Regions from separate parts of the Streptomyces sp. NPDC029139 genome, predicted to be linked through region 2. Evidence: riboswitches for the same ligand, from Rfam matches in the RefSeq annotation. Region 2 holds a riboswitch; each other region holds the start of a gene.

Region 1 (3,266 bases), on a different contig from region 2:
GGTGCTCGTCTACGAGCCGATCGGTACCGAACAGAGCGACAGCGACGAGGAAGAGGGAGCGGACCAGTGACCGACGCTGCCGCGTCTTTGACGAGCATGACGTTCCACCCGCAGCCGGAGCCGGGCACCGCGAAGCCCTGGGCCTTCCCGGCCCCGGACCGCGGAGCGCTGGACAACGGCCTGACGGTGCTGCACTGCCACCGGCCCGGCCAGCAGGTCGTGGCCGTCGAGGTCTTCCTCGACGCGCCGCTGGACGCCGAGCCCGAGGGCCTGGACGGCGTGGCCACGATCATGGCCCGCGCCCTCTCCGAAGGCACGGACAAGCACACCGCGGAGGAGTTCGCGGCCGAGCTGGAGCGCTGCGGCGCCACGCTCGACGCGCACGCCGACCACCCCGGCGTACGGGTCTCCCTGGAGGTCCCCGTCTCCCGGCTGCCCAAGGCGCTCGGGCTGCTCTCCGAGGCGCTGATCGCGCCGGCCTTCCTCGACACCGAGATCGAGCGCCTGGTGCGCAACCGGCTCGACGAGATCCCGCACGAGACGGCCAACCCCGCGCGCCGGGCGGCCAAGCAGCTCTCCAAGGAGCTGTTCCCGGCCGACTCCCGCATGTCGCGGCCGCGCCAGGGCACCGAGGAGACGGTGGCGGCGATCGACGCCGCGGCCGTGCGTGCCTTCTTCGAGGCGTACGTCCGGCCCGCCACGGCCACCGCCGTGGTCGTCGGCGACCTGACCGACGTGGATCTGGACAAGGTCCTCGCCGAGACGCTGGGCGCGTGGACGGGCAACACCGCCGAGCCGCGTCCCGTTCCGCCGATCACGGCCGACGACACCGGCCGCGTGGTGATCGTGGACCGCCCGGGCGCCGTCCAGACCCAGCTGCTCATCGGGCGCGTGGGCGCCGACCGGCACGACCGCGTCTGGCCGGCCCAGGTCCTCGGCACGTACTGCCTCGGCGGCACCCTCACCTCCCGCCTGGACCGCGTCCTGCGGGAGGAGAAGGGCTACACGTACGGGGTGCGGGCGTTCGGCCAGGTGCTGCGCTCCGACGGCCGCGGCAACGGCGCCTCGATGCTCGCCATCAGCGGTTCGGTCGACACCCCCAACACCGGCCCGGCACTTGACGACCTGTGGAAGGTGCTGCGCACCCTCGCCGCGGAGGGTCTGACGGACGCCGAGCGCGATGTGGCCGTGCAGAACCTCGTGGGCGTGGCGCCGCTGAAGTACGAGACGGCCGCCTCCGTCGCCGGAACGCTCGCCGACCAGGTCGAGCAGCACCTTCCGGACGATTTCCAGGCGCAGTTGTACGCCCGCCTCGCCGAGACCGGCACGGTGGAGGCGACGGCCGCCGTCGTCAACGCCTTCCCGGTGAACCGTCTGGTCACCGTGCTCGTCGGCGACGCGGCGCAGATCGAGGAGCCCGTGCGCGCCCTCGGCATCGGTGAAGTGACCGTCGTCACCGGCTGACCGAGGCCCGACCGAGCCCCCTGGAGGACCCCGACGTCACGGTACGTCGGGGTCCTTCCCTATGTCCGTATTGCGGAAGAGGGTGGCTTTATGCCCTGTGGCATGTCTTACAAACAGCCGTGTCTGTTTGCTGATTGAAAGAAGGTCCGCTTAGCGTCGGTCCGGCTGTTCGCCAGTTGCACCCGCCGCGCCCGCGGCATCGGACAGTCATCGCCGAGTCCCCGTCAGGCGCGAGCCTGGGGAGCCGGGGACCCACGAAGTCCCTGGGGTGAATCGGACGCCTTCGCATCCGTGCGGAGGGGCCCGTAGGAGACCTTCCTGCTCCGAACCCGTCAGCTAACCCGGTAGGCGAGAAGGAAGGAAAGGATCAGCCACTACATGGCGTTCACCCGTGCCACCGGGAAGCATCGTGGTCCGAGCCGTCTGGCGCGCCGCAGCGCGGGCATCGCCGGCATCGCGACCCTCGCCACCACCGGCGTCATCGGAACCCTCGCCTCCCCGGCACTCGCCGTCGACGCGGACACTCCGTCCCCCGAGGACACCGGCCTGACCCAGATCGTCGCCGTCGACACCCTCGCGGACACGATCGACGCCCAGGCCGCCGCCCAGGAGCGCGAGGCCGTCGAGGCCCAGGAGCGCGCCGAGGCCGCCGCCCGCGCGAAGGCCGAGGCGAAGCGCAAGGCCGAGGCCCGCGCCAAGGAGATCCGCGAGGCCAAGGAGCGCGCCGCCCGCGAGGCCGAGCGCAAGCGTCTGAACTCCTTCACCCTCCCCGTGGCCGGCTCGTACGTGACCACCGGCTACCAGGCCGGCGGCTCGCTCTGGTCCTCCGGCAGCCACTCCGGCGTCGACTTCCGTGCCGCCTCCGGCAGTCGGGTCGTCTCCGTCGGCTCCGGCACCGTCGTCGAGGCCGGCTGGGGCGGCGCGTACGGCAACAACATCGTCATCCGGATGAACGACGGCACGTACACCCAGTACGGTCACCTGTCGGCCATCAGTGTCTCGGTCGGCCAGTCCGTCACCCCGGGCCAGCAGATCGGTCTCTCCGGCTCGACCGGCAACTCGACCGGCCCGCACCTGCACTTCGAGGCCCGCACCAGCGCCGAGTACGGCTCCGACATCAACCCGGTCGCCTATCTGCGCGCCCGCGGCGTGAACGTCTGACCGCAGGCCCACAGCACGTCAGAAAAGCCCCGGCTCGTACAGAGCCGGGGCTTTTTGCTGGCCAAAAGATATCCATGCTTCCCGGAGACCCGTCGGAAATACTGCTCTGCTGCAATAGAGTCGCCGACGAACCGGTTTCGCGCGGATCAAAGCGGAGGTCGAACATGCGCATTCCCGCGCACTCGGTATGCACGGCGATCCGGGACGACATCGTCTCCGGTGTCTTCGCGTGCGGCAGCCGGCTGACCGAGGAGCAGCTGGCCCGCCGCTACGGAGTCTCCCGCGTCCCGGTTCGCGAGGCCCTGCGCACCCTGGAGTCCGAGGGCTTCGTGATCAGCCGCCGCCACGCGGGCGCCCATGTCGCCGAGCCCACCGAGCAGGAGGCGGCGGACCTGCTGGACGTACGGGCGCTGCTTGAGCCGCTGGGCGCCGCACGCGCCGCCCAGCGCCGCACGGAAGCCCACCTCAAGGTGCTGCGGGGCCTGGTCAGGCTGGGGCAGGAGCGGGCCAGGCGCGGCCAGGGCGAGGATCTGCGCTCGCTCGGCGGCTGGTTCCACGAGACGCTGGCGCAGGCCTCCGGCAGCCCGGCGCTCACGGCGTTGCTCACCCAGCTCCGGCACAAGATCGCCTGGATGTACGCG
Region 2 (3,266 bases):
GTGGTCGCCGGAGCTCTCTCCGCGCAGCCGGCGGCCGATCCACGGTACGAGGTACTCCCTGGCCCAGTAGATGTCGTCCCGGCGCACCTCCAGGGTGCCCCGGGGCGGCAGCGGCGGCCAGGGCTGGTCCGGGTCGGCCGGCACCGGAAGGCCGAGGACCTGGGCGGCGCGCAGCGCGACCCGGGTGTGCCCCTCGGGCGACAGGTGCAGCCGGTCGCCGTCCCAAGCCCGCCTGTCCTGCACGGACTTGAGCGACCACAGATCCAGGACCGGGCAGCCGTAGCGGTCCGCGATGGCCCGGACATGGGCCGTGTAGGTGGCGATCTTGCCGCGCAGATGGCGCAGCACGGGCACGTCCCGGGTGTCGAAGCCGGTCGTCACCATGACCGTGCCGACGGCGGAGGTCAGCTCGGCGACGGCGCGCTCGAAGCGCTCGGCCACGTCGTCGGGGTCACTGCCCGGGCGGATGATGTCGTTGCCCCCCGCGCAGAAGCTCACCAGGTCCGGGGCGAGTTCCTTCGCCCTCGGGACCTGCTCCTCCACGATCTGGTCGAGGAGGCGGCCGCGTACGGCCAGATTGGCGTAACGGAATGCGTCGTGCTCCGGCAGCTGGTCGGCGAGCAGGACCGCGAAGCGATCCGCCCAGCCGACGAACTTCCCGTCGGGCCCGGGGTCACCGACGCCCTCGGTGAAGCTGTCACCGATCGCCGCGTACGACCCGAACACGCCCATGTCTCTTGATCTCGAATCGTCTGCCACGGGAGCACATCTTTCCCTTACGCGTGTGACCTACGCGACCGTAAGGAGGGGTTGACGGCAGGTGAGATATGCCACCGGTCAAGATTCCGCCAAGCCGGAATACGCCGAGGCCCGGCACGCGCGTGCCGGGCCTCTCTGACGTGCGTGGATCAGACGCCGACGCCGTGCTGGCGCAGGTAGGCCAGCGGGTCGATGTCGGAGCCGTAGCTCGGACCGGTGCGCATCTCGAAGTGCAGGTGCGGACCGCTGGAGTTGCCGGTCGAGCCGGAGAGGCCGATCTGGTCGCCACCGCCGACGCTCTGGCCCGCCGAGACGGAGAGCGAGGAGAGGTGCGCGTACTGGGAGTACGTGCCGTCCGCGTGCTGGATGACGACCTCGTTGCCGTACGAGCCGCTCCAGCCGGCGGAGTGGACGGTGCCGGGGCCGACGGCCTTCACCGAGGTGCCGGAGGAGGCCATGAAGTCGACACCGGTGTGGTAGCCGGAGGACCACATGGAGCCGGAGGCACGGTACGGCGTGGAGACACCGCCGGAGACCGGCGCGACCCAGCCGGAGGACGCGGCCTGCGCCGGGGCGGCCTGGGCGGGCGCCGCCGCGCTGCGCTCGGTGGAGCGCGAGCTGCGCGACTCGGCCGCGGCGGAGGAGGACTTCTCCGCCTTGGGAGCGGCCTTCGGAGCGGCCTTGGGCTTGGCCTTGGGGGCGGCCTTCGGAGCGGCCTTGGGCGCGGGCGCCTTGGCCGTCGACTTGGCGCCGAGGGTGAGCTTCATGCCGGGGAGGATCAGCGAGGGGTTCTCGCCGATGATCTGCCGGTTGTCCTGGTAGAGCTTCTTCCAGCCGCCGGCCAGGTGGTGCTCGGCCGCGATCTTCGACAGGTAGTCGCCGGGGACGACGGAGTACGTCTTCGGCTTGGCGGCGGGAGCCGCCGGGGCGGCGGCCGGAGCCGCGGCGACGGCGGCGACGGCCTGCTCGGGCGTCACGGCCGGGGCGCCCTTGTCGGCGGCGTGGGCTCCGGTCGCACCGAGGAGCGGCAGGGCGACGACGGCGCCACCGGTGCCGGCGGCGACGAATCCGCGCGTGATCGGGTTGACCTTGGGACGGCGATGCTTACCCTTCGCGGGCATGGCGAATTCCTCTCCGTCGCCTGCGAGGTGAGCTGTCGGGTTCGGACTGGAGATGTCCGGCCGCTTCTCACGCGGCTTCACCCCGAGCCGTCCGGATCGACCGGTTCGGCGTACTTACCTGGGTCCCCCGCTCCTGCCATACGTGGGTGGGTGCGGATTCCGGACGGTGGCAGGATTCGGCGGTCCGACCGGATTGACGGTGACCGTAGACGAGCGGGGTCGGCACGAACAAGCCACCGTTTTTCTTTCGCATTCACGGCCCCGCAATTCGCCCGGAATTCCGGTCACCCTCCGTGGATGTCGGAACCCCGATCACCTTTTCCGGTAAGGGGATTGGCCGCAATGATCAGGCACGTTCCGTGACCTTTATGACGCTGCTCACGCGCCGGATCCCATCTCCCCTGCAATCAGGGCGCGTTATACCGAAGGAGTCAATTCGGACAGAACACCCATTCCCCTGCCCGGGGGTGTGCGGAGCCGACCTCAGCCGGGATGATTGCCCCAGGAACCGAATCGATCCGCCAACCTTCAGGAGCACTCGTGACGCAGCAGCTGCCGCAGGTCCCGTCGACCGAACCCGAGCTGGCCGGGGTCCGCAACTTCCGGGACGTGGGCGGCCTGCCGACCGTGGACGGCCGATCGGTGCGGTTCGGACGCCTCTTCCGCAGCGGCCACCTCGCGCACGCCACCGAGGAGGACGCCGCCTTCCTCTCCACCCTCGGGCTGCACACGATCTTCGACTTCCGCAACCTGGCCGACAGGAAGGTCGAGGGCATGGACGTCGAGCTCCCGGGTGTACGAAATGTGAACATACCGCTCAACGACCCGGCCGACGGCAAGGAGTTCTGGAAGCTCGTCAGCAGCGGCGATCTGGACCAGCTCCGCGCCGCCCTCGGCGACGGCAAGGCGGCGGACCGCATGTCCGATTCGTACCGGAAGATGATTGTCGAGCGCACGGCGGAACACAGCCGCGTCCTGCACGCGATGGCCGAGGACAGCGTCCCCGCGCTGATGCACTGCGCGGCCGGCAAGGACCGGGCGGGCCTGTCCATCGCCATCTCGCTGCTCGCGGTGGGCGTCGAGCGCGAGGCCGTCGAGGCCGACTACGTGAAGTCGAACGATCCGCACCGCCGCTACAAGGTGCGCCGCAGCTCCACCTCCGCGGACGCGATGTCGCCCGAGGTGATGGAGCTGCTCAGCCCGCTCTTCGACGCGCGCGTGGAGTACCTGCGGGCGGCGCTGGAGACGATGGAGCAGACCTGGGGCACGGTCGAGAACTACCTCTCGGACGGCCTGAAGCTCAGCCCCGAGACCCGGGAGCGCCTGCGCGAGCGGCTCGTCAGCGAGGCGTGACCGCGCCCCGTCCGCTACTGGTTCTGCCCGCCC
Region 3 (3,266 bases), on a different contig from region 2:
AGGCGCTCCGGGTTGGTGACGAACAGGTCGTCACCGACCAGCTGCACCTTGGCGCCGAGCTTGTCGGTGATGGCCTTCCAGCCGGCCCAGTCGTCCTCGAACAGCGGGTCCTCGATGGAGACGAGCGGGTACGCGTCGACGAGCTCGGCGTAGTAGTCCGTCATCTCGGCGGCCGAGCGGGACTTGCCCTCGAACTCGTACGAGCCGTCCTTGTAGAACTCGGACGCGGCGACGTCGAGCGCCAGCGCGATGTCCTTGCCCGGGACGTAGCCGGCCTGCTTGATGGCCTCGAGGATGAGGTCGAGCGCCTCGCGGTTGGAGCCGAGGTTCGGGGCGAAGCCGCCCTCGTCGCCGAGACCGGTGGACAGGCCCTTGGTCTTCAGGACGGACTTGAGGGTGTGGTAGACCTCGGTGCCCCAGCGCAGGGCCTCGGAGAAGGACTCCGCGCCGATCGGCGCGATCATGAACTCCTGGATGTCCACGTTGGAGTCGGCGTGCGAGCCGCCGTTCAGGATGTTCATCATCGGAACGGGCAGCAGGTGCGCGTTCGGACCGCCCAGGTAGCGGAAGAGCGGGAGGTCGGAGGCCTCGGAGGCGGCGTGCGCGACGGCGAGGGAGACGCCGAGGATGGCGTTGGCGCCGAGCGAGGCCTTGTTGTCGGTGGCGTCCAGGTCGAACATGGCCTGGTCGATCAGGCGCTGCTCGGTGGCGTCGTAGCCGACGAGCTCCGGGCCGATCTGCTCGATGACGGCGAGGACGGCCTTCTCGACACCCTTGCCCATGTAGCGGCTCTTGTCTCCGTCACGGAGCTCAATGGCCTCGAACGCTCCGGTGGAGGCACCGGACGGAACAGCAGCACGACCGGTGCTGCCGTCGTCGAGGCCGACCTCGACCTCGACCGTGGGGTTGCCTCGGGAGTCCAGGATTTCCCGGGCTACGACGACGTCGATGGACGGCACGAGCATCTCCTTCTGGGATGTGACGCTAGATGTGACGAACACTTGTGCAGGGTCGCTTCGGCCTTGCGACAAGAGCCTAACCGGCTCGGGGGCTCCGGTCGGCCGTGCGCCCGCCCGCTGGGACGAAAAAGGACCCAAGGGCACGCATCCCCGGACGAACGACCCCGAAGCTACCCTCCGGTAGCGCGGAATCGCCGGAGCGCGTGGCCCTGCGGAGCGCCGGACCGGCCCGGGAGGCGCACGACCGGAAGGGGCACCTCGCGAGGCGCACTACCGGGAGGGGCACCCTCGGGAGGCGCACCGCCGGGAGGCTTCCCCCGCGAGGCGCACCCTCCGAACGCGCGGAACCCCGGTCCGGCGCGCACGGGGGAGGGCGCGCCGGACCGGGGTGGTCACCGCGGGAGGGTCGGAGGGGCCGCGTGAGCCGCCGGACTCACGCGAGCCGCCGGGCTCACTTCAGGTGAAGCTGCTGGCCCGGGTAGATCAGGTCGGCGTCGTCGACGACGTCCTTGTTGAGCTCGAAGAGCTTCTCCCAGCCGCCCTTGACGTCGTGCGCGGCGGCGATCTTGCTCAGGGTGTCGCCGGTGACGACCTTGTACTCGCCGTCACCCTTCTCGACCTTCTTGCCGGTCGGGGTGGTGACGGTCTTCTTGGACTCGGCCTTCGGCGCGCTCTTCGGCGCGGTCCGCTGCTCGCTGCGGGTCGTCGGCTGCTCGGCCTGACGCTCCTGCTGCTGCGGGGCGCTCTGCTGCGGCGCCTGCTCGGGGGAGGCGCTGGACAGGCCCACGCCACAGCTCGGCCAGGCACCCTTGCCCTGGCCCGCGAGGACCTTCTCGGCGACGGCGATCTGCTGCGACTTCGAGGCCTGGTCGGCGGAGGAGGCGTACGCGGTGCCACCGTAGGCGGCCCAGGTGGAGGCGGAGAACTGAAGGCCGCCGTAGTAGCCGTTGCCGGTGTTGATGGACCAGTTGCCGCCGGACTCGCACTGGGCGACGGTGTCCCACTCGGAGACGGTGGCGGCCGAGGCGGAGCCGGCGGTCATCAGCGGGGCGGCGACGGCGACACCGGCGACACCGGCGAGGGCGACGGCGCGGGTGGCCTTGGAGGGACGACGGTGTTTGCCCTTGGCGGAAAACAGCATGGAGATTCTCCTCACCGACGCCTACGAGGTGAGCTGTCGGGTTCGGGCCATGTGAGTTGCCCGGCCGCGCGACCTTGCGCGCGGCTTCACCCCAAGCCGTTCCGTCGGCCGTCTGTCTCAACGGCCGGGGACGGCACTTACCTTGGGTCCCCCGCTCCTGCCTTCGGCGCATGACGCGACGACTGTTCCCATCGGCCGACGGCAGGATTCGGCGTATCGGTCGACGGGGCCCGCGGTGGCGAGCGATGACGACCGTAGACACAGACCCCTCGGAAGTTCAAAGACGTCCATTGGGGAAATATCGCCCGTAAGCACTCCAGGACGAAGGGTGTTTACGCAGGTGAGAGGTGACGGAAGCAAAGTTTGCGGACGCTACATGCCAGTTGAGACAAAGAGACCCATGTCTCACTGGAGCAGAACCGGACAAACGGCTTCTAACTAACCCTTCGACCCGGGCAGACCGATCGTCAGATCGAGGCTCTGGCCAGGGAGGATGAGGTCCGGATCGGCGCCCACCGTCGAACGGTTGGCGTCGTAGAGGGCACCCCAGCCGCCGGGGAGTTCGTTCTCCTGAGCAATGCCGGTGAGACTGTCACCCGGCTTGACGGTGTATTCGCCCGAAGTGTCCTTCGAGTCCGTGACGTCCGCGGAGTTCCCGGAGTCCGTGGAGCCCGAACCGTCCGCAAGGTCCGTATTGTTCAGATCTGCGCCCGGCGTCGCACCGGCCGACGACGCGTCGGTCGGTGCGTCGGTCGGCGAGGTGCCGGGCGAGGCGTGGCGACCTGTTTCGCCAGACTTGCCCGGATTGACCGTCTCCTCCGGGGCCGCGTCACCGCGGTGCTTGCCCGTACCGGGCGCCACCGGCGCGGTGGGGGCGACGGACGCGCCGGGGGCCTCCGTGAGGGCGTCCGGGGCCGGCGTCGCGGGCGCGGTGGTCGCCGGGGCGTCAGGGGCGGGAGTGACGCTCTCGAGGGCGTCGGGAGCGGCCGGGAGGCCCGCGGTCCGGTTCGACTCCGCGACCGGACCCGTCGGCTCCGGCGGCGTGAGCGCCGAGCCCGGGTCGACACCGGGCGCGACGCCGTCGTTCGTCAGTCCGGCGATGGGGGCGCAGGTGGCCCACTGCGTGGAGCCCGCGGCGAGCGCCTTCTCGGCCACCGCGATCTGCT

The links. Region 2 has a riboswitch for cyclic di-AMP ahead of ACZ4VW_RS21635 (M23 family metallopeptidase). Riboswitches for the same ligand answer to the same signal wherever they lie in the genome.
Region 1: linked by a shared signal. The riboswitch ahead of ACZ4VW_RS26695 (M23 family metallopeptidase) and the one ahead of ACZ4VW_RS21635 (M23 family metallopeptidase) in region 2 are both predicted to bind cyclic di-AMP.
Region 3: linked by a shared signal. The riboswitch ahead of ACZ4VW_RS18820 (transglycosylase family protein) and the one ahead of ACZ4VW_RS21635 (M23 family metallopeptidase) in region 2 are both predicted to bind cyclic di-AMP.

Annotation. Positions count from the first base shown of each region.
Region 1 is NZ_JBVHWN010000014.1:94,799-98,064, reverse strand. Features, by position in the region: gene ACZ4VW_RS26705 (M16 family metallopeptidase) at 1-70, shown strand, start outside; gene ACZ4VW_RS26700 (M16 family metallopeptidase) at 97-1,464, shown strand; cyclic di-AMP (ydaO/yuaA leader) riboswitch at 1,666-1,829, shown strand; gene ACZ4VW_RS26695 (M23 family metallopeptidase) at 1,843-2,625, shown strand; gene ACZ4VW_RS26690 (GntR family transcriptional regulator) at 2,790-3,266, shown strand, end outside.
Region 2 is NZ_JBVHWN010000009.1:249,101-252,366, forward strand. Features, by position in the region: gene ACZ4VW_RS21630 (SGNH/GDSL hydrolase family protein) at 1-759, opposite strand, end outside; gene ACZ4VW_RS21635 (M23 family metallopeptidase) at 909-1,880, opposite strand; cyclic di-AMP (ydaO/yuaA leader) riboswitch at 1,885-2,039, opposite strand; gene ACZ4VW_RS21640 (tyrosine-protein phosphatase) at 2,421-3,233, shown strand; gene ACZ4VW_RS21645 (DUF6126 family protein) at 3,248-3,266, opposite strand, start outside.
Region 3 is NZ_JBVHWN010000007.1:267,851-271,116, reverse strand. Features, by position in the region: gene eno (phosphopyruvate hydratase) at 1-959, opposite strand, end outside; gene ACZ4VW_RS18820 (transglycosylase family protein) at 1,411-2,100, opposite strand; cyclic di-AMP (ydaO/yuaA leader) riboswitch at 2,104-2,279, opposite strand; gene ACZ4VW_RS18815 (transglycosylase family protein) at 2,539-3,266, opposite strand, start outside.